DNA from 3 places in the Mesorhizobium sp. B2-1-8 genome. Region 2 is predicted to be linked to each of the others. Evidence: riboswitches for the same ligand, from Rfam matches in the RefSeq annotation. Region 2 holds a riboswitch; each other region holds the start of a gene.
What was found. A riboswitch is a leader RNA that binds a small molecule or an ion and turns the genes downstream of it on or off. The one in region 2 is predicted to bind cobalamin.

Region 1 (9,363 bases), 2.0 Mb from region 2:
CATCGCGCTCGATGCGCTGGGTTCGACCGCCTTCATGCGCTCGGTGCGCTCCTATGAGCGCGCGCAGATGGCGGCGGTCTACCGCACCTATCTCGACTTTTCCGAACTGACGCCGCCGCTGGTCTATTCGGTGGTGCTGGCCTTCTTCGGACTGGGATCGGTGTTCGTCACGCTCGGCCTGCTGGCGGCGTTTTGCGGCTTCATGACGTGGCGCTACCTGCCGAAGTCCCTGTAAAAATCAGGGCGAAAGCGCCGTATGGCGCTCGCGCACCCAATTGTGGAAACGATGCAAGTCGTACTCCTCGGGCATCAGCACGCCGGCTGTATGACGCATCGAGCGCAGGCCTTTCTGGTTGACCTCGCAGATCGCGGCATCCTCCTCCAGCACCTGTGTGCCGAAGGCGACGATGTTGTCGATGTCGGTCTCGGCGAGCGCCTCGGGCGCGAACAGCCATTCGGCGGTCAATTCGGTCTGCTCCGGGCCGAGCGGCACCAGCCGCACGGTCCTGACATAGTCGACATGGCCGACGATGAACATCGAGGGCAGGCTGGTGACGTAGGTCTGGCCAGCGGTTCGTTCCGCCTGCGTCAAGCCCGGGAAGACCGGCCCGTGCGTCCGCCCGTCACGCGACCATGTTTCAGCCCCGGCGCGCAGGCCGCCGGAAAACTCCGGCGCATCATTGGCGGCATGGCGCGCCCATTCGGGATCGTCGTGCCGGCTCATCAGACCGCGGCCATAGATCGGCACAAGCCGCGACAGGTCCTTGTGAACGCCCGGGCAGTGCAGGCATTCGTTGAAGTTTTCCCAGAAAATCTTCCAGTTGCAGTTCATGACCTTGCGCAGCACATGGCCCGACACCAGCGTGTCCAGCGGCCAGTTGCCGAGGTCGCCGGAGGCCGGGTCGAAGGGTGACTGCGCCGAGCCGGCGGCATCTTCAGCAAGATTGACGAAGACGAAGCCCCGCCACACCGAGAGGGCAACGCGGTAAAGCGGATAATCGGCCTTGTCGAAGCCGTCAGGCAGCGACTTCGATGGCACGCGCACAAGGTCGCCGCGCAGCGAATAGGACCAGGCATGATACGGGCAGGTGATCAGCCGCGCCTTCAGCCGTCCTTCGCTTTCCTGGCAAAGCTGCGAGCCGCGATGCCGGCACGTGTTGTGGAAGGCACGCAACGCGCCGGTCTCGTCGCGCAACACAAGAATTTCCTGCGTACCGACGCGGAAGGTGCGGAATGCCAAAGGCCGGGCAAGGTCGGCCTCGCGGCAGACGAGCAGCCAATTTCTGTACCAGATGGCGTCGAGATCACGCTGATAGTTCTCCTGATCCCAATAGGCCGATGAGGGCAGCGACGGCTCGGTTCGGGTCAGGCCGTTATAGGGCTCGCGCTCGCTGGCATCGGGCTGCATGGCTGGCTTCCTGTGAGGGTTGCCAGCCGACACCCGGCCATGGAGTTTGTCAATCAGGACGGGATGGGAGCGGCTTTGCCGATACGACGCTCCTGCGCTGGCTGCTGTCGGAATTTGGTTTGCCGCGCGCGGCGAATTTCCCTATAGTCATCAGCGTCGTCGGTTCCTTTTTGGAGCCAAGAGGGAATGCGGTGCGGACAGGAATTCCTGTCCAATGCCGTGGCTGCCCCCGCAACTGTGTGCGGTAGTCCTCTCCATATGCCACTGAAGGTTTTCCTTCGGGAAGGTGGGGAAGGGCGCTTATCCGCGAGCCAGGAGACCTGCCGGCGACAGGAAACTGACTTCGATGCCCTCGGGTGGAGGGCGAAAGGACAAGACATGACTACCGCTTCCGTCTCCCTCGGCGCCTCCGTCTCCTCGCAGTCGCGCTTCATGCAGCTCGCGCTCGCGGCGCTGCTCGGCATCTTCGTCGTCGGCTTTGTCGGTTTCTCGCATATCGATGCGGTCCACAATGCCGCCCACGACTATCGCCACTCGATGGCGTTTCCCTGCCACTGACGAGGATCTGACATCATGAATCTGTTTCGCAACGTCGTGTTCGTCGCGGCGATCGCGGGGCTCGTGGCCGGTGTCGTTCTCGCCTGCATCCAGGCCTATGCGACAGTGCCGCTGATCCTCAAGGCGGAGGTCTACGAAAAGGCCGGCGGCCGCCATCACCACGACCATGGCGCGGCACCCGCCGCAACCGATACCAGCGCCGTAAGCACGGTCGCGCCCGCTGGGAATGCGATGAGTTCTGCCGCGCCAGCAGCCGTCGAAGCCAAGACGCCGGCGGAGGAAGACGAAGCCTGGGCGCCGGCCGACGGTTTCGAGCGTTTCGCCTTCAGCGTGGTTGCCAATATCGTCACCGGCATCGGTTTCGCGCTGGTCCTGGTCGCGGTTTCCGAGTTTGCCGGCGGCATCGGCAATTGGCGCCAGGGCGTGTTCTGGGGGCTGGCCGGCTTTGCCGTGTTCACGCTGGCGCCTGGCCTCGGCCTGCAGCCGGAACTGCCGGCAATGCCGGCGGCCGATCTTCTTCCGCGTCAGATCTGGTGGACGGCAACGGCGGCGGCGACCGCCATCGGCCTTGGTCTGATCGTGTTTCGCAGATCGCTGCCGTTGACCATCCTCGCCGTCTTGCTGATCGTCGCCCCGCATGTCGTCGGCGCGCCGCAGCCCGACAGTTTCGAAACACCGATCCCGGAAGGCCTGCACCATCAGTTCGTGGTGGCGGTGACGGTGACCAATCTGGTGTTCTGGCTGGTGCTCGGCGCCGTCGTCGGCGTGGTGCGCAGACGCTTCACCGGCACGGCGACCAGCCTGCGCGACAGCTTTGCCTGATCGCGGCAAGCTGACCTTCATCATCGGTGGCGCGCGCTCCGGCAAGAGCGCGCACGCCGAAACCCTGGTGGCGGCATTGCCCTCGCCATGGGCCTATATCGCCACGGCGCAAGCCTGTGACGACGAGATGCGCGAGCGCATCGCGTTGCACCGCTCGCGGCGCGGCGAAGGGTGGTCGACCATCGATGCGCCACTCGACCTTGCCGAAGCGCTGGAAGCCTTGCCGGATGATCAGCCGGTGCTTGTCGACTGCCTGACGCTGTGGCTGACCAATCACATGTTGGCCGATCACGACGTTGACGCGGCGTGCCGACGGCTGGCGGACGTGCTGTCGCGGCCGCGCGGGCCGTGGTTCGTGGTATCGAACGAGGTCGGGCAAGGCATCGTGCCCGACAATGCGCTGGCGCGGCGTTTTCGCGACGACGCCGGCCGGCTCAACCAGCGGGTCGCCGCGGTCGCCGACACGGTGCTCCTGATGGTGGCGGGGCTACCGCTCAAGGTGAAGTGAAATGACTGACATCGACGACAAGGATGAAGAACGCCATCGCGCCAAGATGGCCAAGCGCAAGGCGGTGCAGGACGCCGAGGTTGCCGGCAAGACTATCGAGAAGGGCTTGCTGATCGTCAACACCGGCCCCGGCAAGGGCAAGACCACGGCCGCCTTCGGACTGGCGCTTAGAATGCTCGGCTACGGCAAGCGCGTCGGTGTCGTGCAGTTCATCAAGGGCAGATGGCACACAGGCGAGAAGGACGCTTTCGCCGCCTTTGGCGACCGGGTCGTCTGGCACGCCATGGGCGAGGGTTTCACCTGGGAGACGCAGGATTTGAAGCGCGACATCGCGGCCGCCGAGGCCGCCTGGGCCAAGGCTCTGGAATTGATCGAAGATCCCTCGATCAGCCTTGTCGTGCTCGACGAATTGAACATCGCGCTACGCTACGAATATCTCGATCTCGACAAGGTGGTTGCGGCGCTGAAGGCCCGTCGCGAGGGCCTGCACGTCGTCGTCACCGGCCGCAACGCCAAGCCGGCGCTGGTCGAGGCGGCGGATCTGGTCACCGAGATGGGTGTGACCAAGCACCATTTCTCGGCGGGCGTGAAGGCGCAGCAGGGGATAGAGTTTTAAAACACCAGAACAGCGATCACAGCGACCAGGCCGAACAAGCCAATCAGCAGGAAATCAGCGACACGATAGAGTTTCAGTGCCCGCCTTATATCGCCGCTGTCGACATCGCGGCGGCCGCCTTCGCCCATGAAGACGTCGTCGACCACAACGCCGCCATAGCTGCGTGGCCCGGCGAGCGCCAGGCCAAGCGCGCCGGCCATCGCTGCTTCCGGCCAGCCGGCATTGGGCGACCGGTGTTTTTTCGCGTCGCGCCGTACCGCCTGCCAGGCGTTGCTGGGGTCGGTGCCCTTAACCAGGAAAGCCGCAAGCACGATCAGCAGCGCCGTCAGCCGCGACGCCGGCAGGTTGATCCAATCGTCGAAGCGCGCCGCCGCCCAGCCGAAGGCCTCATGGCGCGGAGTACGGTGACCGATCATCGAATCGGCGGTGTTGGCCGCCTTGTAGGCGGCGCCGCCGGCCACCCCGCCGACACCGGTCCAGAAGGCGGGGGCGACGATGCCGTCGGAAAAATTCTCCGCCAGGCTCTCGATCGCCGCGCGGCAGACGCCGGCGCGGTCCAGCGTCTCGGGGTCACGGCCGACGATCCGAGAGACAGCGGCGCGGCCCATGTCGAGGCCTCCACTGTCGAGCGCGTCAGCGACGGCTTCGACATGTTCATAGAGGCTCTTCTGCGACAGAAGCGATGTCGCCAGAAGGACGGCAATGATCCACCCCAAGGGGACGAACCAGAGTAGAACAAGCTGCACGCAAAGACCTGTTAGCGCCGGCATCAGCACAATGACCAAAAGCGCCTGGACACCGCGTTGACGACGCAGCGCGTCGGGATCAGTGGCGCGGTTGAGGCTTAAGTCGAGAAAGGATATGAGCCTGCCGAACCACGTCACCGGATGGCCGATGGCGCGAAACAGCCAGTCGGGATAACCGAGGGCGAATTCGACAACCAATGACAGGAAAGCGATCAGGACTGACATGAGGCTTCTTGAAGGAGCGGTGGACCATGGTGGAAGTCTTGGCCGGGCAAGGGCGCTTTTCCCCAGTGCCGTGCTGCCTTTCGTCGACCTCTCGACCGGTATCAATCCGCACTCCTACCCGCTTTTCGACCTGCCCGCCACCTCCCTGTGGCGATTGCCGGAGGCCGCGCGTGGGCGCGAACTGATTGAGATCGCGGCCAAGACATATGGCGCGCCTTCCGCAGGAAACGTCGTGGCGGCGCCCGGTACGCAGATCCTGCTGCCGCGGGTGACTTCGCTGGTGAAGCCCGGCAAGGCATTGGTGCTGGGGCCGACCTATGCCGAACACGCCCGGGCGGCCGCGATTGCCGGGCACGAGGTGGTCGAGGTCCGTGACTTCGCGGCGCTGGCCGAAGCCGACCTCGCCATCATCGTCAATCCGAACAATCCGGATGGGCGCATCATCGAGCGTGACCGGCTGCTGGCGCTGGCTGCCGGACTTCGCGCCAAGGGCGGGCTTCTGGTCGTCGACGAGGCGTTCATGGATGTCGGCCCACGCGAGCACAGTCTCGCCGCCTACGTCGGCCAAGGTGGCATCATCGTACTGCGTTCCTTCGGCAAGTTCTTTGGTCTGGCCGGTCTACGGCTTGGGTTCGCGCTTGCCGATGCGCCGACGGCTGAACGGCTGAACATGCAGTTCGGGCCGTGGGCCGTCGCCGGACCGGCACTGGAATACGGCATCCGCGCGCTCGCCGATCTCGACTGGCAGGATGCGATGCGGACGTCGCTGGCGGATGCCGCGGCGCGGCTCGATGCGCTGTTCGGTCGTTTCGGCATTCGCGTCGCGGGCGGCACCACATTGTTCCGCTATCTCAGCCTGCCCGATGCCGCCGGCCTGTTTTCCGCGCTTGGCGAGAGCGGCATCTTGCTCCGGCATTTCTCCGACCGGCCGCATGTCCTGCGCGCCGGTCTGCCGGGGAGTGAGGAGGAATGGCGCAGGCTTGAATCCGCTCTTGCGGACTGGGCGTCGCGGCGCGAGGATCGGTCGAAAGGTTCGAAACAATGATCCATGTCTGCTCGCTGGCGAAGATCGAGGAAACCGTGGCCAGGACCGGCGCCGACCGCATGCTGTCGCTGCTTGCGGCCGGCACCGAGGTGGTGCGTCCGGCTTCGATCCCCAGGGAAAACCACCTGCATCTGGTCATGCATGACATCGCGGTGGCGCAGGAGGGCATGACCATGCCGGGCGAGGAGCATGTGCGCAACCTGCTCGATTTCGCGCGCCGCTGGGACCGGGTGAAGCCCATGGTCGTGCATTGCTATGCCGGCATCAGCCGCTCGACCGCTTCGGCCTATATTATCGCCGCAGCTTTGGCGCCGAAACGCGACGAGGTGGAACTGGCGCAGACGTTGCGCGCGCTGTCGCCTTCGGCGACGCCCAATCCGCGGCTGATCGCGGCGGCGGACACGCTGCTCGACCGCAATGGCCGCATGATCGAGGCGATCGAGGCGATCGGGCGCGGCGCCGACGCCTTCGAAGGCACGCCCTTCGCCCTCAAGATCGACGGCTAGCTACTTCAGCCACTCGGCGAGCTTTGCCTTGCGCACGTCCCGCACCAGGCCGATGAAGCCGTCGGCCTGATATTCCGCGGTCAATCGGCCTTTCTCTGCCGTTGCAATGCTGGCATCACCGACCACGCCGTTCGGGTTGAGATCGCTGGCGATCCAGGCAAAGGCATGCGTGCCGGTCTGGCGCAGCAGCGCGAATTCCTTCTCGGCGTCCGCGACGTTGGAAACGAAATTGTCGGCCTTGCCCATGTCGACGAGATCCGGCCGGAAATGCAGCATCAGCGAAGTCTCGACGTCGCCGCCATGAATGCCGTGACGGTCCTCGAGCTCGGTGTACATGCCGGCCGGGCGGCCAAAGCGCTGCCAGCTGGTCTTCACCGCCAGCATCTTTTCGCGCACGCGCAGTTCGCGCGTGACGATGCCCATGATCTCTTCATTGCCGCCATGCGAATTGACGACGATGAGCTTGCGCACGCCGGCGCGCGCGATCGACAGGCCAAGCTCGGTCCACGCCTCGATCAGCGTCGTTGCCGGCAGGGTCAGTGTGCCCGGCGCGTGCAGATGCTCGTTCGACTTGCCCACCGCCTGGACCGGCAGGATGCGGATGTCGAGGTCCTCGGGCAGGCGTGAAATCACCGTGTCGAGCATGCCGTTCATGATCGAGGTGTCGGTCGAGACGGGCAGATGCGGCCCATGCTGCTCGATCGCCGCGACCGGCAGCACGGCTATCGTCGCCTCGGGATCCATCGAGGCATACTCGGTTGTCCGGTAGTCGCCCCACCAGACGCGTCTTTTTGCTACGGTCATGTCACGCCTCTTCAATGATCAGGGCAGACCTAGCGCGGTGTGGCCGGCCTGTCGATCACCCGGCCGCGATGGCCTCGACCTCGACCTTGAATTCGGGCCGGGCAAAGCCGGAAACGATCATCAGCGTCGAGGCCGGAGCAGGGCTGGAAAACAGCCGGTCGCGAACCTCCATATAGGGCCGCAGATGCGCGCGGTCGGTGACGTAGGCGTTGATGCGCACGATGTCGCCAAGTCCCAGCCCGGCCTCGCCCAGGATCGCCGCGATGTTCCTGAAGCAGAGTTCTGCCTGCGCACCGGCGTCTTCCGGGATCTGGTCGTCCGCCGTGATGGCAACCTGGCCGGAACACAGCACCAGCCGCTTGCCGGCCGGCACCTCGACGCCGTGGCTGTAACGGGCAAAGGGCGGCTTGATCGACTTCGGGGCGAGGAACTTGAACATGGCAATCTCCTGGACATCGCCAGCCTAAGGCCGGATGCATTGCACCATCAAGATGGCAGTGCATGTCGCCGGTGCGATTGTGGACAGGCGTTCAAAAAATAGGCACGATGCGCTTCGGTGCAGCACGACCTTTCCGGCTTTCGCAGATGGCTGTGGTGCAGGCGGGCGGGTCCTGGCGCGCGACGCCGGTGGCATGTGTCTTGCTTCTTGAATCTTTGGTGTCAAGCACGGCGCGCAGCGCGCCGGTGCAAAATAAGGGCGGTGTCAATGTACGTGAAACAGAAGATTTCGGTCGCGGTGGTGGCGCTCCTTGCGGGCAGCACTCTGGGTGCGGCGGCGAATGAAAAAGTCACCTTCGGCACCAACTGGCTCGCCGAGCCGGAACATGGCGGCTATTACCAGGCCGTGGCGGATGGCACCTATGCCGCCTGTGGTCTCGACGTCACCATCATGCAGGGCGGCCCGCAGGTCAGCGGCCGGCCGATGCTCCTGGCCGGCAAGATCGATTTCTACATGGGCGGCAATTTGCTGTCGGCCTTCGATGCCGTCCAGCAGGGCATTCCGATGCGTGTCGTGGCCGCCGACTTCCAGAAGGATCCGCAGGTCATCATGTCCCACCCCGGTGAGGGGCTCGACAAATGGGAAGACCTGAAGAACGCCGACCAGTACATTCTGGGCGATGAAGGTGCGCAGACCTTCTTCCAGTGGATGGTCATCGAACTCGGTTTCGACGCGTCAAAGCGCGTGCCCTACACCTACAACACCGCTCCTTTCATCGCCAACAAGAAGTCGATCCAGCAGGGCTACGTCACTTCGGAGCCATTCGCGGTCAAGAAGGAAGGCGGCTTCGTGCCGAACCAGTTCCTGCTCGCCGACTACGGTTGGGACACCTATTCGACCACGATCGAGGTGATGCAGGACACGATCGACAAGAAACCCGAGGTGGTCCAGTGCTTCGTCGATGGCTCGGCCAAGGGCTGGTACAAGTACCTCTACGGCGACAACAAGGCCGCCAACGACATGATCAAGAAAGACAATCCTGACATGAGCGACGAGCAGATCGCCTTCTCGATCGAGCAGATGAAGAAGTTCGGCCTTGCCGATTCCGGCGACACAGAGAAACTCGGCATCGGCGCCATGACCGATGCGCGGATCAAGAGTTTCTACGACAAGATGGTCAAGGCCAAGGTCACGCCTGCAGGCATCGACATCACGAAGGCCTACACGCTGGCCTTCATCAACAAGGGTGTCGGGCTCGAGCTGAAGAAATAGGCCGGCCCGGCATGATGCGGGAACAGGTGGCGAAAACGCCCGCCTCGGACATGGCTCCGACCTTGCTGGCGCTGCGTGGCGTCGGCAAGGTCTTTTCCAATGGCGTGACGGCGCTCAGCGATGTCGACCTGACGATCCGGGAAGGGGATTTCCTCAGCTTGCTCGGGCCGTCGGGCTGCGGCAAGTCGACGGCGCTGCGGCTGATTGCCGGCCTGTCGACGCCGACATCGGGTGGGCTCGACTGGCGCGGCGGCGGTTCGCTCGACCGCGCCAATATCGGCTTTGTTTTCCAGGAGCCTACGCTGCTGCCCTGGGCCAGCGTCTTCGACAATGTCTGGCTGCCGCTCAGGCTGAAAGGCATTTCCCGCGCCAAGGCCGCCCCGGCGATCACGGAGATGCTGGCGCGGGTGCACC
Region 2 (9,363 bases):
GACAGTCTGGCAAAGCCCTGCGCAATGACAAAATTGGAGGCGATACGGCGCTGGTGTTCGCCGAGCTTGCCGGAGTCATGCACCGCGATGTCGAGACCGGAACCCGTAACGGTGACCGCCATCCGGAACGATTTGGTGGTGGCGCATATCAGTTCGGCCAGCGCCCTCAACTGGCCGAGTGCCGCGACGATCTCGGGCAGCGAGATCGGGCATTCGGATATTGAGATGATTTCCGGCGACAGATGGCGATTGAAGCCGAGCAACATGCCTGTTTCGGTGCGCCGGGCGGCAAGCACGACACGGCGGCGCGACTGCGGCGCACAGGCAACCAACTCTCCGATTTCGCACTCGATCCCCTTGCCCTTCAGGGCGTGCACCACCTTTTCGCGTTTCCACTGGCGATAGGCTTCGGCCTCGAAATGCTGGAGGGCGCAGCCGCCGCATTCGGTGAAATGACGGCAGGCGGCTTCGATGCGCAGCGGCGAGGCCTCCAGCACCGCCATCAGCGTGGCGCGATCCCGTTCGCGCGCGGCAGTGACGGTCTCGCCCGGCAGCGTGAAGGGAATGAACAGATCGCCGCTTTCGGTTTCGGCGATGCCGTCACCCTGCGATCCGAGCTTTCGTATCGTGAAGCGTGTGCTCATCGGTCCTTGATCCCACCGAGCAGGAATTCGCGATTGCCGTCGCCACCTTCGATCGGCGACAGATGCAGGCCGAGCGAGCGCCAGCCGGGAACGGCATCCAGCCAATCCTGTAGCAGGCCCGCGACACGGGCGGCATCGAAGGGATCCTTCAACAGACCGCCCTTGCCGATCGCCTCGCGACCGGCCTCGAATTGCGGTTTGACCAGAAAGACCGCGCCGGCACCGGGCTTGGCAAGAGCAAGCGACGGCGGCAGCGCCAGTTTAAGCGAGATGAAACTGACGTCGGAAACGATGAAATCCGGACTGCGGCCGGCAAGATCGGCGGTCGTGAGATCGCGCGCATTCAAGCCTTCGATCACGGTTACGCGCGGATCGCCGCCGACATCGGGATGCATCTGGCCGTGGCCGACATCGATGGCCGTGACATGGGACGCGCCGCGTTCGAGCAACACCTGGGTAAACCCGCCTGTCGAGGCGCCGATGTCGAGGGCTTCGCGGCCGGCGGGATCGAGGCCGAAATGGTCCAGTCCGCCGATCAGTTTGAGCGCCGCGCGCGAAACATAGCCTCGCGCCGGATCGTCGATGACAACAAGGCATTGCGGCGAAACGTTCTGGCCGGGCTTGCGGGCAATGGCGCCGTCAACCATCACCGCGCCGCGCTCGACCGCGTCGCGGGCGCGCGAACGGCTGGCAAACAGCCCGCGCTGGACGAGCAGGTCGTCGAGCCGCTGGCGTGTGCTGGCTGGCGGAGGCGAATTCATCGGCCTTCTCTGGCGAAAGCCCGCGGTGAAGGCAAGGACATTACACGGAACTAAGGTGACGTCGTGCGTGAGCGGCTGGTGTAGCGAGCCAAGCCGCGGCTTGCGCGCATCGCATCGGGTCCGGCAAAATGGTCGTCGAGTAGAGCCTCCATCGTCGGAACCGGGGAGAACGCATGCTGACGGGAACCTGCCACTGTGGCGCTGCCCACTGGACCCTGGAGGGCGATCCCGGCCCGGTGACGGCTTGCAACTGCACCCTTTGCCGTCGCTATGGCGCGCTCTGGGCTTATGATTATGTCGACGAGCGCATTCGCGTTTCGGGGCCGACGGCCAGCTATACGCGCGCCGCAAAGGACAAGCCGTCGCTTGAAATCCTGTTTTGCCCGATCTGCGCCTGCGTGCTGGCATGGCGCGGCATGCGCGCCAGCGATTCTGGCCGAATACGCATCGCCGTCAATGTGGGCTGGCGCCGCCCGAAGCCGTTGCCGACTTGCCGATCGACCGTTTCGACGGTCTCGACTCTTACGACGATCTGCCACGCGATGGCCGCTGCGTGCGCGATATGTGGTTTTAGACTCTTTGTTTTCACGCAATTCCCTAGGGAAAGCGCTGCGCGCTTTTCCCGGGAAAACCGCTACGCACTTTTCCTGGAATTTCTCTAGAAGATCGTGCGGGACACTTGGCGCTCGACGGCTGGAGACAAACCGTCGTCCCCATCCTCTGACGCTTGCTGACGCGGATGCTCGGTCGCAACAGCGGGCTGAGGTGAAGGGTCCGGCAGCATCACGAGCTGCGGCACCTGCCTGTAGGAAAAGCCGCCGCGGATATCGCCGATCTTGCCGGCGACAATGCGGACCACCGCCTTTTCGAGATTGCGGTCGTAGCGCGTTTCGGCGGCAGCCGGCACGACCATCACGGCCAAAAGGGCCGCGCCGCACAGAAGCGTCTTCATTGTTGTTGTCTCCCTGCCTGGCAGTGATCTAGCAGGGCGCAGTTGAAAAACCGCCAAGGGACACGGTAAGCGAAACGCCAAACGGCTGCGTTAACAGTGCGTTACGGTATCAAGCCGGCAAACTGATTCAAGCTGTTGAGGTTTTGATTCAGGCGCGCTGGGCGCGGACTGTTTGGCCGAGGGCCGTGAAAACGGTGCGCACGATCCCGGCGGCGTCGAGACCGGCATCGGCATACATCTTCTCCGGCTTGGCGTGGTCGGTGAAGGCGTCGGGCAGAACCAGCGGGCGTACCTTCAGGCCGTTCTCCAGCAATCCTTCATGGGCAAGGAACTGCAGCACATGGCTGGCGAAGCCGCCGATAGCGCCCTCCTCCACCGTCACCAGGACCTCGTGCGAGCGGGCCAGCCGCCGGATCAGATCCTGGTCGAGCGGCTTGGCGAAGCGGGCATCGGCGACCGTGGTGGAAAGCCCGGCCGCGCCGAGTTCCTCGGCCGCGGCAAGGCAATCCTGCAGCCTTGTGCCGAAGGACAGCAGGGCAACCTTGCTGCCTTCCCGGACGATGCGGCCTTTGCCGATCTCGAGAACCGAGCCGCGCTCGGGCATGTCGACGCCGACCCCGTTGCCACGCGGATAGCGGAAGGCGATCGGGCCATCGTCATAGCTGGCGGCGGTGCGCACCATGTGGCGCAGTTCCGCTTCGTCGGCCGCCGCCATCACGACAAAGCCCGGCAGGCTTGCCAGGAAGGTGGTGTCGAAGGCGCCGCAGTGGGTGGCGCCGTCGGCGCCGACGAAGCCGGCGCGATCGATGGGGAAACGCACCGGCAGTTTCTGGATCGCGACGTCATGGACGACCTGATCGTAGGCGCGCTGCAGGAAAGTCGAATAGATCGCCGCGAACGGCTTGTAGCCTTCCGTCGCGAGGCCGGCGGCGAAGGTCACCGCATGCTGCTCGGCGATGCCGACATCGAAGGTCCTCGACGGGAACACCTCGCCGAACAGATCGAGGCCGGTGCCGCTCGGCATGGCGGCGGTGACGGCGACGATGCGATCGTCCTCGCGGCCCTCCTGGATCAGGCTTTCGGCGAACACCTTGGTGTAGGCAGGCGCGTTGGCCGGCGCCTTGGTCTGCGCGCCGGTGATGACGTCGAATTTGTTGACGCCGTGGTATTTGTCGGCGGCCGCTTCCGCCGGCGCGTAGCCCTTGCCCTTCTGGGTGACGACATGGATCAGCACCGGCCCCTTGCCGTTGTCGCGGACATTTTTCAGGACCGGAATCAGATGCTCCAGATTGTGGCCGTCGATCGGGCCGATGTGATAGAAGCCGAGTTCCTCGAACAAAGTGCCGCCGGTGACATAGCCGCGCGCGTGCTCGACCGCCCGGGTGATGGCCCGATCGGCCCGCTTGCCGAGATAGGAGGTCAGTTTCTTGCCGAAGTCGCGCAAGCCGATATAGGCCTTTCCGGAAGCCAGGCGCGCCAGATAGGCGCTCATCGCGCCGGTCGGCGGCGCGATCGACATGTCATTGTCGTTGAGGATGACGATGAGGCGCGCATCGAGCGCGCCGGCATTGTTCATCGCCTCATAGGCCATGCCGGCCGACATGGCGCCGTCGCCGATGACTGAAATGACATTGTTGCGACCACCCGAAAGGTCGCGGGCGGCGGCCATGCCGAGACCCGCCGATATCGATGTCGAGGAGTGGGCGGCGCCGAACGGGTCGTATTCGCTCTCGGCCCGGCGGGTGAAGCCCGACAAGCCGCCTTCCTGGCGCAAGGTGCGGATGCGGTCCCGGCGTCCGGTCAGGATCTTGTGCGGATAGGCCTGGTGGCCGACATCCCAGATCAGCCGGTCATCGGGTGTGTTGAAGACATAGTGCAGCGCCACCGTCAGTTCGACTACGCCAAGGCCGGCACCGAGATGGCCGCCGGTGTGGGAGACAACATCGACCAGTTCGGCGCGAAGCTCGGATGCCAGTTGCGGCAATTCGCTCTCGGCCAGCGTGCGCAGGTCGACCGGGACGCGAACCTTGTCGAGAAGCGGCGTATGCAGCGTTGCGTTCACGTTGGGCCCAGACTTTCTTTTCTTCGGCGGGATAGGCCGCCGGCCGCCGAAAGTAAATGCGTGTCGGTGACGCGGATGGTCAGCCCCTCACCGATCCGCTCAGCCTTCCGGCAGCGGAATGAATTCTTTCTCATCGCCAGGAACGATATCGAAGCGGCCGGTCTTCCATTCCTGCTTGGCCTGCTCGATGCGCTCCTTGGACGAGGAGACGAAATTCCACCAGATGTAGCGCTTCGAACCGAGCGAGGCACCGCCGAACAGCATGAAATGCGCACCCGTCGGCGACGATATGACGATCTCGTCGCCGGGACGGAACACCAGCAGCCGTTCCGCCGGAAAGACGTCGCCTGAAATCGAGACCTCGCCCTCCAGCGTGTAGATGGCGCGCTCTTCCGCATCGGCCGGGATCTTGACGCTGGCACCGGGCGCAAGCCGCAAATCAGCGTAGAGCGTTTCGGAATCCGCCCGCACCGGAGACCGCAATCCTTGGAAATCGCCGATGACGACACGGCCGCTGACGCCCTCGGCATCGATCTCTGGAAGTCGCAGCGCAGCTGTGTTCTCGAACACCGGCGCCACCTCTTCCTTGCCGTCGGGCAGCGCCAGCCACGTCTGCAGGCCGGAGATCGACATCGGCGCGCCGCGCAATTCCTGCGGCGTGCGCTCGGAGTGGACGATGCCGCGGCCTGCGGTCATCAGGTTCACGTCGCCGGGCTCGATCACCATTTCGGTGCCGAGCGAATCGCGGTGCCTGATCTTGCCGTCGAACAGATAGGTTACGGTCGACAGGCCGATATGCGGGTGCGGACGAACGTCGAGCGCCTGGCCGGCGCGCATGATGGCGGGACCCATTCGATCGAAGAAGATGAACGGCCCGACCAGGCGCCGCTTGGCGGTCGGCAAGGCGCGGCGCACCTCGAAGCCGCCAATATCCTTGGCGTTCGGGATGACCATCAGCTCGATCTGGTCGCTGGCGAAGGCATCGCCGGCCTCAGGGTCTTTCCCCGGGAAGAAGCTCATGAACTCTCCTGGTCAGCGGTCAGTGGGCGCTTTGGGCATATCAGGCGAACCGGATCGCCGCCTTTGCTCTTAGTTTAGCCGCCACCTCTTCGCGATTGCGCGGATGCTGGTGGGTTTCGAGCGAATCGAGAAGCTCGCGTGCCGATGCCGCGATGGCGTCGACCGCGTGATCAAATGCATGCTGGTTCTTGGCGGAAGGCCGCGTCGTACCGCTCAGCTTGCGGACAAACTGGAGTGCCGCGTCGCGGACTTCGTCATTGGTTGCCGGCGGATCAAAATTGAACAGGGTCTTGATGTTTCTGCACATCGCTTCCGTATCTCCTCTTGTCCGTTTCAATCGGGACGAACTGTATCCTCGATCATGATCGTGTCCAAAAATCGGTAAAGCTGCTCGGCTCCCTAGTCCGCGTCGAGCGGCTCGGTTCCAACCGGCTTGCCGTCGCGCGACAGCCTGATCTTCTCGACCTTGTCCTCAGCGGCCTTCAGCAACCGGTCGCAATGCATCTTCAGCGCCTCGCCGCGCTCGTAGATCCGGATCGACTGGTCGAGCGGCACGTCGCCACGCTCCAGATCATCGACGATCTTCTCCAGAGCGTCGAGTGCCTGTTCGAAGCTCATCGCCTTGACGTCTTCGTTGATCTCACCAGTCATCATTCATCCTTTCATCAGTCGCCCGACATGGGCGGCGACCGAAAATGCCAATCCCTGCAGATCGTAGCCGCCCTCGAGCAGGCTGACGAGCCGGTTGCCGCCATGGCGTGCGGCGCGCTGCATCAGCTGGCCGGTCGCCCAGTCGAAATCGTCCTCGGTCAGATTGATTTCCGCCAGCGGGTCGCGATGGTGCGCGTCGAAGCCAGCCGAAATGATGATCAGGTCGGGCGCGAAATTGTCGAGTGCCGGCAGCACGCGCGACAGGAAGGCATCGCGAAACACCTCGCTGCCGGTCCGCGGCGCCAGCGGCGCGTTGACGATGTTGCCGGCGCCGGTCTCGCTCTTCGCCCCGGTGCCGGGATAGAGCGGCATCTGGTGCGTCGAGCAATAGAGGACCGAAGGATCGTCCCAGAAAATATCCTGCGTGCCGTTGCCGTGATGCACGTCCCAGTCGACGACGGCGACACGCTCGGCGCCATGCTTCTTCTGCGCATAGCGGGCAGCGATTGCCGCCGTATTGAAGAAGCAGAAGCCCATGGCCGTGGTCTTTTCCGCATGGTGCCCAGGTGGCCGGGCGGCGACGAAGACATTGTCGGCGCGGCCCGCAAAGACGTCGTCGACGGCGGCGTTGGCGGCGCCGATCGCCGTGGTCGCGGCCTGCCAGCTCTTCGGGCTGGCGGTGGTGTCGGCATCGATGCGGGCAATGCCTTCGTCGGGGATGGCGGCGCGGACACGCGCGACGAAATCGGCGGGATGCGCGTAAAGGATGGTCGCCTCGTCGCCTTGCGGTGCCTCGACACGGTCGAGCGCGGCGAAAGCTTCGTCGTCGAGCACGCGTTCGATGGCGCGCAGGCGGTCGGGCCGCTCGGGGTGACCGGGCGGGGTGATGTGTTCGAGAAAGATCGGGTGCGTGTAGAGACGAGTGGCCATGTCCCCCTATCTAGTGCCCCGGCGCGGCGATGGCCATGCGTTGCGGCCTGATCGCTGGGGAAAATCGAACCTGCGTCCATTCATGTCGCTGCGGGCATTGGCGTCGCCGGCCATTCGGCGTAAGACTGCCGCTACTGCCTGGTGCCCGCGAAAGCGGGAGAATCGGGAACACGGTTTGATACCGTGGCGTGCCCAACGCTGTGAGGGGGACTGCGCCGGTAAGTGCCACTGTCGATGACGGGAAGGCACCGGACGTGGGTTGATCCCGAGCCAGAAGACCGGCCTGGCAGGCATCGTCATCCGCATGGTCAGGCGGATGACGTCAGAGCGACGTGCGTTCTCTTGGACGCACAAAGTACGCTCTGAAAATTTGAACTGCTGCAATCGCAAGGGGACAAGCGATGCCGGAAGATATGACCGCTGCAATGGGCGATGGATTCGACCAGATTGCGCGCGACGCGGTTTACCGCGCCATGTTCACGCGGCGCGACGTGCGTAGCCATTTTACATCGGAGACGATCGACGACGAGGTGCTGGCGCGGCTGCTGCTTGCCGCCCATCACGCGCCGTCGGTCGGCTTCATGCAGCCCTGGAATTTCATCGTCATTCGCGATGCCGCGCGACGGGGGGAGGTGCGCGACCTGTTCTTGGCCGCCCGCGAACAGGAACTGCCGGCAATCGAGGCAGACCGGCGGGCGCTCTACCGCAAGCTCAAGCTCGAAGGCATTTGCGAAAGCGCGCTCAACATCTGCATCACCTGCGACCGCGAGCGTTCGAAAGGCTCGCCGCTGGGACGCTGGCACAATCCGGAAATGGATCTCTACAGCACGGTCTGCGCGGTGCAGAATTTCTGGCTGGCGGCACGCGCCGAGGGCGTTGGCGTCGGCTGGGTCAGCATCATCGAGACGCAAGCGCTGAAAAGCCTTCTATCTATCCCCGAGCACGTGACGCCGATCGCCTATCTCTGCGTTGGCCGTGTTTCCGAGTTCGCGCCCAAACCCGACCTCGAAACGCATGGCTGGGGCCGACGGCTGCCGCTGCCCGACCTGATCATGAGCGAGACGTTTTGCGGCCAGGGTGAGGCGTCGCTCAAATCCACGGTGGCCCGCCTCAACACCGTAGCCGCTGCGCCGGCAAACCTCGCCGATCAGCGCGTCGCGCCGGCCGTACCCCAGCGCGAACCGTCGAAGGTGGAGAGCGCCTTGTCCTTGAGTTCCCGGAACTTTGACGAGGCTTCGGCGAGCCGGGCGTCCCAGGCGGCATCGGGGACCTGGCCCTCGATGGTCTTGAAATAGACCTGCATCAGGCAGGCAATGGCGAACGGCTCGATGAAGGCCGCCTTGAAAGCCCAGGCAAAGACGATGGCCAGAACGAAGGCCCAACCGGCGAGCTGACCGGGCATGACGTAAAGAATAGTGGCTGCCGGCGCCAGCATCAGCAGGAAGATGACAAAGGAGACGCCCCACATGATGACCGCCAGCCAGACCGCGTTCCTGACCATTGTCTTGCCGTTCTGGGCGTAGAGCACGACGCCTTGCCGCGCCGTCTCGAACGGCGAGGACGAATTGATGCGGATGTTGTAGCCGAGAATGATCTCGTCGACATAGGTGAGCGACAGGCGGATCACCGTGTTGATGAACGAGACCAGGCCGCTCAGGCCCGGAATGGGCAGGAAGGCTGCGATGCCGCCGAGCAGGCCGGTGATGGCGCGGATGGCGCCCTTGACCAGTTGGTCGACGACGAAAAGGATGTTCGCCTCGGCAAAACGCTCGGTCACAACCTCTTTGGCGTAGGCGATCTGGTTCTGGCCATCGGGAACGTCATGGCCGTCGATCAGATGCACCATGACGGCGATATGACCTGCCTTGACGACGTAGAGGATGTATTCGCGGATCCAATAGACGGCGATCGAGACGAGGCCGAAACCGACCACGCCGCCCCACATGGCAAAGGACAGCGGTCCGTCGGGGTCGGTGGAGATATGGCCGACGCCATAGCCGACCGAGGCACCGGTGCCGGTGGCCATGATGTAGGCCAGCGTGATGCCGAAATAGACGATCATGCGAAAGACAATGAAAGGCCAGGTCCGCATCATGATGGAGACCGACCTGCCGATATCGAAATCCCACATGCCCGAATCTCCCCTCAGAGATGGCTGTGGAGGATGCGCTCAAACCGGCTATTGTCAATTGCAGGCGGCGGCGGGAGGGCCACGGTGGCTCAGTTTGGCCGCGCTTCCGGCTTCTCGAGCAGGCCTTCAAGCAATTGCTTGAACGCGGCCACCACCTTCCTCGACGTCGCTTCGGGATCGTTCGAATTGGCGATCCGCTGCGCGGCCTGACT
Region 3 (9,363 bases), 2.1 Mb from region 2:
CTGCGGGCCGAAATTGATGTTGAAGTTGCGGACGGAGGTTTCAGCCATTCTGGCGCCTCAATTCGTCTTGGCTTTTTCGTCCCCGGGGAGAACGTAGTCGGTTCCCTCCCACGGGCTCAAAAAGTCAAAGTTCCTGAATTCCTGCTTCAGTTCCACAGGCTCGTAAATGACGCGCTTGGCTTCGTCGTCGTAGCGCACTTCGACGAAACCGGTCAGCGGGAAATCCTTGCGCAGCGGATGGCCTTCGAAACCGTAGTCGGTCAGCAGGCGGCGCAGGTCCGGATGACCCGAAAACAGCACGCCATAGAGATCGTAGGTCTCGCGCTCGAACCAGTCGGCGCCGGGATAGATGCCGGTGATCGACGGCACCATCGTCTCCTCGTCGGCCTGCACCTTGACGCGGATGCGCACATTCTGTTTCGGCGACAACAGGTGATAGACGACGTCGAAGCGCTTGGCCCGCGACGGATAGTCGGCGCCGCAGACATCGATGATCGATATGAACTGGCAGCGCGCATCGTCGCGCAGGAAAGTCATCACTTCGACCAGATCGCCCGGCTCGACCTGGACGGTGAGCTCGCCATAGGCGAGCACCGCATCGCCGAAGCGGCCAGGCAGCTTCTCGCCGAGATAGGTCGACAGTTCGCTAAGGGATGCGGCCATTGATTTACCGTTCGATCGTGCCGGTGCGGCGGATCTTCTTCTGCAGGAGAAGAATGCCGTAGAGCAGGGCTTCGGCGCTCGGCGGGCAGCCGGGCACATAGATGTCGACGGGCACGACGCGGTCGCAGCCACGCACCACCGAATAGGAATAATGATAATAGCCGCCGCCATTGGCGCAGGAGCCCATCGAGATGACGTAGCGGGGCTCCGGCATCTGGTCGTAGACCTTGCGCAGTGCCGGCGCCATCTTGTTGGTCAGCGTGCCGGCCACGATCATGATGTCTGACTGGCGCGGGGACGCGCGCGGCGCGACGCCGAACCGCTCCGAATCGTAGCGCGGCATCGAGGTGTGGATCATCTCGACGGCGCAGCACGCAAGGCCGAAGGTCATGAACATCAGCGAGCCGCTGCGCGCCCAGGTGATCAGCGCCTCGGTCGAGGTGACCAGAAAACCCTTGTCGGCAAGCTCATTGTTGATTTCGAGGAAGAAGGGATCGTCCTGCCCCACCGGCTTGCCGGTGTTGGGATCGATGATACCCTTGGGCTTCGGCGCGACGAGGGTGCCTGAACTGTCGTTCAATCCCATTCCAGCGCTCCTTTTTTCCATTCATAGGCAAAGCCGATTGTCAGCACCGCCAAAAACACCATCATCGACCAGAAACCGAGCATGCCGATCTTCGAGAAAGACACCGCCCAGGGAAACAGGAAGGCCACTTCGAGATCGAAGATGATGAACAGGATCGACACCAGGTAGAAACGGATGTCGAACTTCATGCGGGCGTCGTCGAACGAGTTGAATCCGCATTCATAGGCGGACAGCTTCTCGGGATCCGGGTTGCGGTAGGCTACCAGGAACGGCGCCGCGAGCAGCGCCAGACCGACCACCAGCGCCACGCCGATAAACAGGACGATGGGCAGGTACGAACTGAGGAGTGCGTTCATGCAGCGGCTTTCCGTTGGCGCCAATCCACGTTGATTACAGCACCGGACCTTATTGCGGAAGCGTGACAGATTAACCGCTGAACCGTTTTAAGGAGCCTATGCTGCAACGCGGCGAGGGTTAGCGCAGCACTTCCAGCGAAGCAAGTCAAACCTTGTTCAAAACACCGAGCTGGACGGCAATCCGGGAGAAACTGGTCCCATATGCTCCTGTTTGATTTCCTTCGTCTTTTACTCCACTTTTCTCTCCTGACAAGGTTGCCGCCAAAACCCTGCTAGCATGGACAGGAATCACCCCCCGCAACGCCAGACAGGTCCACCAGAGACGCATCCGCATGAAGGAAAAGATCTCGCTTGCCGCCGCCCGGCGCATCGCGCTCGCCGCTCAGGGATTTCTCGATCCCCGCCCCGCCGGCACGCCCGACCGCCGCCACTTCGCCCGCGTTCTGTCTCGCACCGGCCTGCTGCAGATCGATTCCGTCAGTGCGGTGGTTCGCGCCCATTACATGCCCCTCTATTCGCGTCTTGGCCCCTATCCCGTCGCTTTGCTCGACAACGCCGCCGTGACCCGCAAGCGCACTGTGTTCGAATACTGGGCGCATGAGGCCTCATTCCTGCCGGTCGAGACCTACCCGCTGATGCGCTGGCGCATGCGGCGCGCCGAGCAAGGCGATGAAATGTATCTGGGGCTGGCCAAATGGGGCCGTGAGCACGCCGCCTATATAGAAGAGATCTACCGCGAAGTCGTGGAACGCGGGCCGATCGCCGCTTCCGCGCTGGAAGGCCAGAAAGGCTCCGGCGGCTGGTGGGGCTGGAGCCACGCCAAGCACGCCTTCGAATGGCTGTTCTGGGCCGGGCGCATCACCACGGCGCACCGGCGCGGCTTCGAGCGCTTCTACGACTTGCCGGAGCGCGTGCTGCCGCAGGCGATCCTCGACCTGCCAGTACCAGCCGCCGAGGATGCGCATCGCGAATTGCTGCGCATCTCCGCCCGCGCCCATGGCGTGGCGACATCAGGCGACCTGCGCGATTATTTTCGACTCTCCCCCGCCGACATGAAAGGCCGCCTGGAGGAACTGGTCGAGACCGGCGAGTTGCTACCGGTGCGGGTCGAGGGCTGGGACAAGCCGGCATACCTTCATAGGGACGCGCGCTTGCCACGCAAGATCGACGCCCGCGCCCTGCTGGCGCCGTTCGATCCGGTCGTCTTCGAGCGCTCGCGCAGCGAGCGGCTGTTCGATTTCCGCTACCGCATCGAGATCTACACTCCCGCCGACAAGCGCCAATATGGCTACTACGTCCTGCCCTTCCTGCTCGGCGACAGGATCGTGGCGCGCGTCGACCTCAAAGCTGACCGGCCGGCAAGTGTCCTGCGTGTCCATGCCGCTTACGCCGAGCCCGGCGCACCGCCCGAAACCACCGCTCAGCTCTCCGAGGAATTGAAGCAGATGCAGGGCTGGCTTGGCCTCGAACGCATCGAAGTGACGCCCGCCGGCGATCTAGGCCCGGCGCTGTCCGACATCGCGGTGTCGTAAGCTCGCGTTGACACCGCTGCCCGCAAGAGCCTAAATCCAATCCAGACGGTCTCCTCTCGGCAAAGGGAGGGGCCAAGAGGGAATGCGGTGCGGGATTGAAAATCCCAAATCCGCGGCTGTCCCCGCAACTGTGAGCGAAGAGCCAAGGCCGAAAGCCACTGGGATTGTCCCGGGAAGGCGGCTACCCAAGGCGATGACCCGCGAGCCAGGAGACCTGCCGTCTGGAATGCAAGAATCCGATCGCCCGGCGGGTTTTCCGGGCAAGGAGCCTGATTTGGATCGCGACAGCAGTTTTTCGGCTGAAACAACGGACATTTCGTCCGGCGGGGATGATTCCCTGGCCGGCATCACTGTCATCGTCTGCGCCTCCTGTCGCGACGAGACCGGCTCCGATGCTCATCCCCGGGCCGGCGAACTTTTGGCTGAAGATACGCGCCAAGCCGCCTCGGGCGACAACATCCGCATCCGCACCGTCGAATGCCTCGGCAATTGCAAGCGCCGGCTGAGCGCCGCAATCCTGCGCGACGGATGCTGGAGCTATGTGTTTGGCGATCTGACCCCGACCAGCGGTGCCGATCTCGTCACCGGCGCGAAACTCTTCGCCACCTCCAGCGACGGCCTCATTCCCTGGCGGGGCAGGCCCGATAGCCTCAAACGCGGCCTCGTTGCCCGCATCCCTCCCCTCGACATGCTGAAAGACTGATATGACCGCATCCGTTTCCCGCGTTCCCTGCACCGTCGTCACCGGCTTCCTCGGCGCCGGCAAGACGACCCTTGTCCGCCATCTCCTGGAAAACGCCGGCGGCAAACGGATTGCCATCATCGTCAACGAGTTCGGCGACATCGGCATCGACGGCGAAATCCTCAAGGGCTGCGGCATCGACACCTGCCCCGAGGAAAACATCGTCGAACTGGCCAATGGCTGCATCTGCTGCACCGTCGCCGACGATTTCGTGCCGGCGCTCGACCAGATCCTGTCCCTGACGCCGAAGGTCGACCATATCCTGATCGAAACCTCGGGCCTCGCTCTGCCCAAGCCGCTGGTCCAGGCTTTCCAGTGGCCGTCGGTGAAGAGCCGCGTGACCGTCGATGGCGTCATCGCCGTGGTCGACGGTCCCGCACTTGCCGAAGGCCGGGTTGCCAACGACATGGAAGCCCTGCGGGCGCAGCGCGCCGGGGATGAAAGCCTCGACCATGATGATCCGGTCGAGGAAGTGTTCGAGGACCAGATCGCCTGCGCCGATCTGATCATCCTGTCGAAGAGCGACCTGATGGACGCCGACGGCTCGGCCCGCGCTAACAGCATCATCGGCAAACACGCCGCCCGCGCCGTGAAGATCGTGCCGACGTCTCATGGCAAGGTCGATCCCTCGGTGCTGCTCGGCCTCGGGCTCGCCGTCGAGGACGATATCGAGAACCGCAAATCCCATCACGACGGCGCATTCGACCACGAGCATGACGACTTCGACACGTTCATCGTCGACATTCCCTCGATCGCCAATCCCGACGAGCTGGCAAAGCGCGTCGCCGCGGCCGCCGAACAGGAGAACGTGTTGCGGGTGAAAGGCTTCGTCGAGGTCGGCGGCAAGCCGATGCGGCTCCTGCTGCAGGCCGTCGGCCCGCGCGTCAATCACTACTATGACCGCGCCTGGACCGCCGGGGACGACCGTCGTTCGCGCCTGGTCGTCATCGGCCTCAAGGGGCTGAACCGGCCGGCGATCGAACGCATACTCGCCGGCTGATTTTCGGGCACGGGCGCGATGCACATCCTCACCACGACCTCCGCCTCGCTCGACGATCTCGCCGAGCCTGTCGATCTCAGGCAGACGCCGGCGGATATCGTGGCTCTATCCTTCACCGACAGCGACCTCGCCGGGCTGGCGGCGGCATGGAAGGCCGACGCCGATCGCCTGCCCTCGATGCGGCTGGCGGCACTGCGCGACCTGCGCCATCCCATGTCGGTCGACCTCTGGGTCGACAGCGTCGCCCGCCACGCCAAGGTCGTCCTGGTGCGTATCCTCGGCGGTTACGACTGGTGGCGCTATGGCTGCGACCAACTGGCGGCAATTGCCCGCGAACGCGGCATAAGACTGGCGCTGCTTCCCGGTGAAAGCCATGACGAGGATCTCAGGCTGATCGAAGCCTCGACGCTGCCCCGCGCCGAACTCGACGGCCTGCTCGGCTATTTCCGCGAGGGCGGCCCGGCCAATATGAACGCGCTGGTGCACAGGCTGGCGGGCTTGGCCGGACAGGATACATCAGTCGCCAGTCCGGTCAGCGTGCCGAAGGCCGGCTACTATCAGTCTGGATTGGGGGTCGTGGAGAAGCCGGACCTTTCAAATGTCGGCGCTCCCATTGTCCCTATTCTCTTCTATCGATCGATGCTGCTCGCGGCCGATGTCGCCCCGATCGATGCGCTGGCCGAGGCGTTGCGCTCCCAGGGACTGGCACCGGTCCCGATCTTCGTTTCCAGTCTCAAGGATCCGGTTTCCCTGGCGTTCGCCGAAAGTGCCATCGCATCGCTGAGACCGGCCGCCATCATCGCCGCGACCGCTTTCGCGTCCGGCGCCGAGCCCGGCGTGGAAACCCTGTTCGACCGCGCCGGCGTGCCTGTCTTCCAGGTCATCGTCGCCACCACACGCCGCGACGTCTGGGAAAACAACCAGCGCGGGCTGGCACCCGCCGACCTTGCCATGCATGTCGTGCTGCCCGAACTCGATGGCCGCATCCTTGCCGGCGCCATTTCCTTCAAGGGCGAGAGTGATGTCGACCCGGCGCTGGGCCACCGTGCGTTGGCCAACCAGCCGCAAGCGGATCGTGTGGAGCAAGTGGCTAAGCGCGTAGCGGCCTTCATCCGTTTGCAAGAGACCCCGCGCGCCGAACGCAAGCTGGCGATCCTCATTCCCGATTATCCCAGCGCCCCCGGCCGCACCGGCTATGCGGTCGGGCTGGATGTGCCGTCCAGCGTGATCGCCATGCTGCACGACTTGAGGGAACAGGGCTACGCCGTTGAGGGGATTCCACAAACACCGCGTGAATTGCTGGATTTGCTGAAACGCGGTGACAATGGGCTGAGGCTGGACGACTATCACTCCTTTTCGACGGAGTTACCGACAGCGGCAATGGCTGCGGTAGAGGCTGCCTGGGGCAGAGCGGAAGATGGGACAGACTTTCGCGAGGCGCCCCCCTCTGTCCTGCCGGACATCTCCCCCACATGGGGGGAGATTTTGCCCGCACCTCCGCTTTCGCCAATTTCCAAGGCTACAGAACGGGCGCCAGCGGTGAAGCTGCCAATCTCCCCCCTCGTGGGGGAGATGTCCGGCAGGACAGAGGGGGGCGCTCAAGCGCCAGCCGCCGCAAGCTTCCCCTTCCGCGCCGCGCATTTCGGCAACATCACCGTGGCCCTCGCTCCCGACCGCGGCCGTTCCGCCGACCGCCGCGCCGACTACCACGATCCGACGCTGCCTCCGCGCCACGCTTTGATCGCCTTCGGCCTATGGCTGCGCAGATCGCTCGGCGTCCATGCCTTGATCCATGTCGGCGCCCACGGCACGCTGGAATGGCTGCCCGGCAAGACGGTGGCGCTCTCGCAAGCCTGTTTTCCCGAGATCGTGACCGGCTGCCTGCCCGTCATCTATCCCTTCATCGTCTCCAACCCCGGCGAAGCGGCGCAGGCCAAACGACGCATTGCCGCGGTCACGCTTGGTCATCTGCCGCCGCCGCTGACAGGCGCCGGACTGGACGAGGGCCAGCACAAGCTCGAGCGGCTGGTCGACGAATATGCCCAGGCCGACGGCCTCGACCGCCGCCGCCGCGACCGTCTCGCCAGGTTGATTGTCGAAACCGCGCAAAAGACCGGTCTCGCCTCCGAAGCCGGCGTCGCCGCGACCGACGCGCCCGATGAAGCGCTGCGCCGCATCGACGCCTGGCTCTGCGACCTCAAGGATTTCGCCATCAAGGATGGGCTGCATGTCTACGGCCGCGTCCCAGGCGACGAGCCGGACCCCATGCGCCGGCAAAGCGCGGAAGCCGAGAAGGCCGGGCTGCTCGCCGCGCTCGATGGCCGCCACGTCAAGGCTGGCCCGGCCGGCGCGCCCGCGCGCGGCCGCTCCGACGTGCTGCCGACAGGCCGTAACCTGTTCACCTCGGACCCGCGCACCATGCCGACGCCGACCGCCTATGATCTCGGCAAGGTGGCTGCCGAGGAAGTGGTGCGCGGCTACATGCAATCGCATGGCGACTGGCCCCGCTCCTTGGTCATCGATCTCTGGGGCTCGGCCTCGCTGCGTACCGGCGGCGAGGAGATTGCGCAAGGCCTGGCGCTGATGGGCTGCCGGCCGCAATGGGATGCTGCCACCGGCCGCATCACCGGCATCGAGGTGCTGCCGCCGGCTACGCTCGGCCGCCCGCGCGTCGACGTCACCTGGCGCATATCAGGCCTGTTCCGCGACATGTTCCCGACCCAGATCGCACTGATCGACGCCGCAGCCAAAGCCGTTGCCGCGCGCGACGAGGACGATTCGGAAAATCCGCTCGCCGCCAGGACCCGCGCCGACGGCAAGGTCAGCCCGCGCATCTTCGGCACCTCGCCCGGCACTTACGGCGCCGGCGTCGAGGAGATTTTGTCCAGCGGCGACTGGGCGGCGCGCGAAGAGATCGGCCGCGCCTATCTCGACGCCACTTCGCATGCCTACGGCGGTGCCGGCGGCGAAGGCGTCTCGGCACCCGGAGCGTTTGAAGGCCGCATCGCCGAGGCCGATCTTCTCGTCCACACTGGCGACGACCCTGGCCGCGACATTCTCGAAGGCTCGGCCGACGTCGCCTTCATCGGCGGCTTTTCGGCCGCCTTGGCCACACTCGGCAGGAACGCCGACGTCATCGTGCTCGACACCACGGATCCGCAAAAGCCGAAATCGCGATCGGTTGGCGAGGCGGTGTCGCGCGTGGTGCGCGCCCGTGCCGTCAACGCCCGCTTCATATCAGGGCAGATGCGCCACGGTCCGCGCGGCGCCTCCGAATTCGCCGAGACGGTCGATCGGCTGGTCGGCTTCGCCGAGACCACCCATGCCATTTCAGGCGCGCTGATCGAGGCGGTGCATGATGCCTATCTCGGCGATGCGGAAGTCCGCGCCTTCATCCTGCGCGAAAATCCCGCCGCCGCCAAAGTCATCGCCGAGCGTTTCCTATCGGCGCGCCGGCGTGGTCTCTGGCATCCCTTGCGCAATTCCATCGACGACGATCTCGCCGCACTGATTGTCGAGGCCAACGCGCTCGGGGTCGCGGCATGAACGCCTTCTCGCGCCGTGGCGCCTGCCCTGCCTTGTCGGCGCCGATGCAGACAGGCGACGGCCTGCTGGTGCGGCTTAATCCGGTCACTGAAGGCTTATCGCCGAAGCTCTTGATCGAGCTGGCCGAATCCGCCCTGCGGCACGGTAACGGCATCATGGAGGTGACGGCGCGCGGCAGCCTGCAGATACGCGGCCTGACGGCGGAAAGCGCTGCCTTGCTGGCGGCGGAGGTGGATGCATTGGGAATCGCGGTGCGCACCGGGGTGCCGATCGAGACCGGCCCGCTGGCCGGCATTGACCCGCAGGAGATCGCCGATCCGAGGCTAATGGCTGGGCGCATTCGGATGGCCGTTGAAGAAGCCGGGCTAGCAACAAGGTTGGGGCCGAAGGTTGCGGTGATCGTCGACGGCGGCGGGCAACTGACGCTGGACGGCGTGGCGGCCGATGTCAGGTTGAAAGTGGTGCGGTCCGATATAGCCAGCCGTTGGCTTGTGTCCGTCGCGGGTGATGGGCAGACCGCGAGGTCGCTCACTGTCGCGGATGAAGATGCGGCGCGCGACATTGCCGTCGCGGCGCTGCGGATGGTTGCCGAGAAAGGCCGCGAGGCGCACACACGGGATTTGTCGGGGCGGCAATTGGCGTCTCTTGCAAGCTGGCACTCTACGGCGCCCCCCTCTGTCCTGTCCGGCAGGACAGAGGGGGGCGCCGTAGAGCATAGTCGCCTGGCGATCGGCCTCTTCAACCTGAACAACGGCCACGCCCTCGGCATCGGCCTCCCCTACGGCAGCATGCCGGCGGACAAAATCATCGGCCTCGCGCAAAGCGCCCTCGCCTTCGACACCACCGAAATCCGCCTCGCCCCCGGCCGCGCCCTGCTGTTCCTAGGTCAGCCGGCGGACACCAGTCAGCCTCTACAGCAAACCGCCACGACCCTCGGC

Region 1: another riboswitch for cobalamin. It lies ahead of FJ970_RS16735 (CbtB domain-containing protein); the one in region 2 lies ahead of bluB (5,6-dimethylbenzimidazole synthase).
Region 3: another riboswitch for cobalamin. It lies ahead of FJ970_RS15940 (DUF1636 family protein); the one in region 2 lies ahead of bluB (5,6-dimethylbenzimidazole synthase).

What each region holds. Positions count from the first base shown of each region.
Region 1 covers NZ_CP083952.1:3,421,313-3,430,675, forward strand. Annotated here, with positions in the region: gene FJ970_RS16725 (MFS transporter) at 1-235, shown strand, start outside; gene FJ970_RS16730 (aromatic ring-hydroxylating oxygenase subunit alpha) at 239-1,408, opposite strand; cobalamin riboswitch at 1,552-1,751, shown strand; gene FJ970_RS16735 (CbtB domain-containing protein) at 1,787-1,966, shown strand; gene FJ970_RS16740 (CbtA family protein) at 1,982-2,788, shown strand; gene cobU (bifunctional adenosylcobinamide kinase/adenosylcobinamide-phosphate guanylyltransferase) at 2,781-3,296, shown strand; gene cobO (cob(I)yrinic acid a,c-diamide adenosyltransferase) at 3,298-3,912, shown strand; gene cbiB (adenosylcobinamide-phosphate synthase CbiB) at 3,909-4,883, opposite strand; gene cobD (threonine-phosphate decarboxylase CobD) at 4,882-5,928, shown strand; gene FJ970_RS16765 (tyrosine phosphatase family protein) at 5,925-6,434, shown strand; gene FJ970_RS16770 (creatininase family protein) at 6,435-7,238, opposite strand; gene FJ970_RS16775 (RidA family protein) at 7,294-7,677, opposite strand; gene FJ970_RS16780 (ABC transporter substrate-binding protein) at 7,945-8,949, shown strand; gene FJ970_RS16785 (ABC transporter ATP-binding protein) at 8,961-9,363, shown strand, end outside.
Region 2 covers NZ_CP083952.1:5,380,666-5,390,028, forward strand. Annotated here, with positions in the region: gene FJ970_RS26520 (class I SAM-dependent RNA methyltransferase) at 1-644, opposite strand, end outside; gene FJ970_RS26525 (TlyA family RNA methyltransferase) at 641-1,405, opposite strand; partial or broken gene FJ970_RS26530 (GFA family protein) at 1,579-1,979, shown strand; gene FJ970_RS26535 (hypothetical protein) at 2,064-2,357, opposite strand; gene dxs (1-deoxy-D-xylulose-5-phosphate synthase) at 2,506-4,419, opposite strand; gene FJ970_RS26545 (pirin family protein) at 4,519-5,439, opposite strand; gene FJ970_RS26550 (DUF2277 domain-containing protein) at 5,480-5,746, opposite strand; gene FJ970_RS26555 (exodeoxyribonuclease VII small subunit) at 5,839-6,090, opposite strand; gene FJ970_RS26560 (histone deacetylase family protein) at 6,094-7,020, opposite strand; cobalamin riboswitch at 7,143-7,322, shown strand; partial or broken gene bluB (5,6-dimethylbenzimidazole synthase) at 7,494-8,000, shown strand; gene FJ970_RS26570 (hypothetical protein) at 8,168-9,151, opposite strand; gene FJ970_RS26575 (TetR/AcrR family transcriptional regulator) at 9,241-9,363, opposite strand, start outside.
Region 3 covers NZ_CP083952.1:3,245,644-3,255,006, reverse strand. Annotated here, with positions in the region: gene FJ970_RS15965 (NADH-quinone oxidoreductase subunit D) at 1-48, opposite strand, end outside; gene FJ970_RS15960 (NADH-quinone oxidoreductase subunit C) at 58-663, opposite strand; gene FJ970_RS15955 (NuoB/complex I 20 kDa subunit family protein) at 668-1,249, opposite strand; gene FJ970_RS15950 (NADH-quinone oxidoreductase subunit A) at 1,240-1,605, opposite strand; gene FJ970_RS15945 (winged helix-turn-helix domain-containing protein) at 1,938-3,137, shown strand; cobalamin riboswitch at 3,167-3,374, shown strand; gene FJ970_RS15940 (DUF1636 family protein) at 3,412-3,840, shown strand; gene cobW (cobalamin biosynthesis protein CobW) at 3,842-4,879, shown strand; gene FJ970_RS15930 (cobaltochelatase subunit CobN) at 4,898-8,425, shown strand; gene cobG (precorrin-3B synthase) at 8,422-9,363, shown strand, end outside.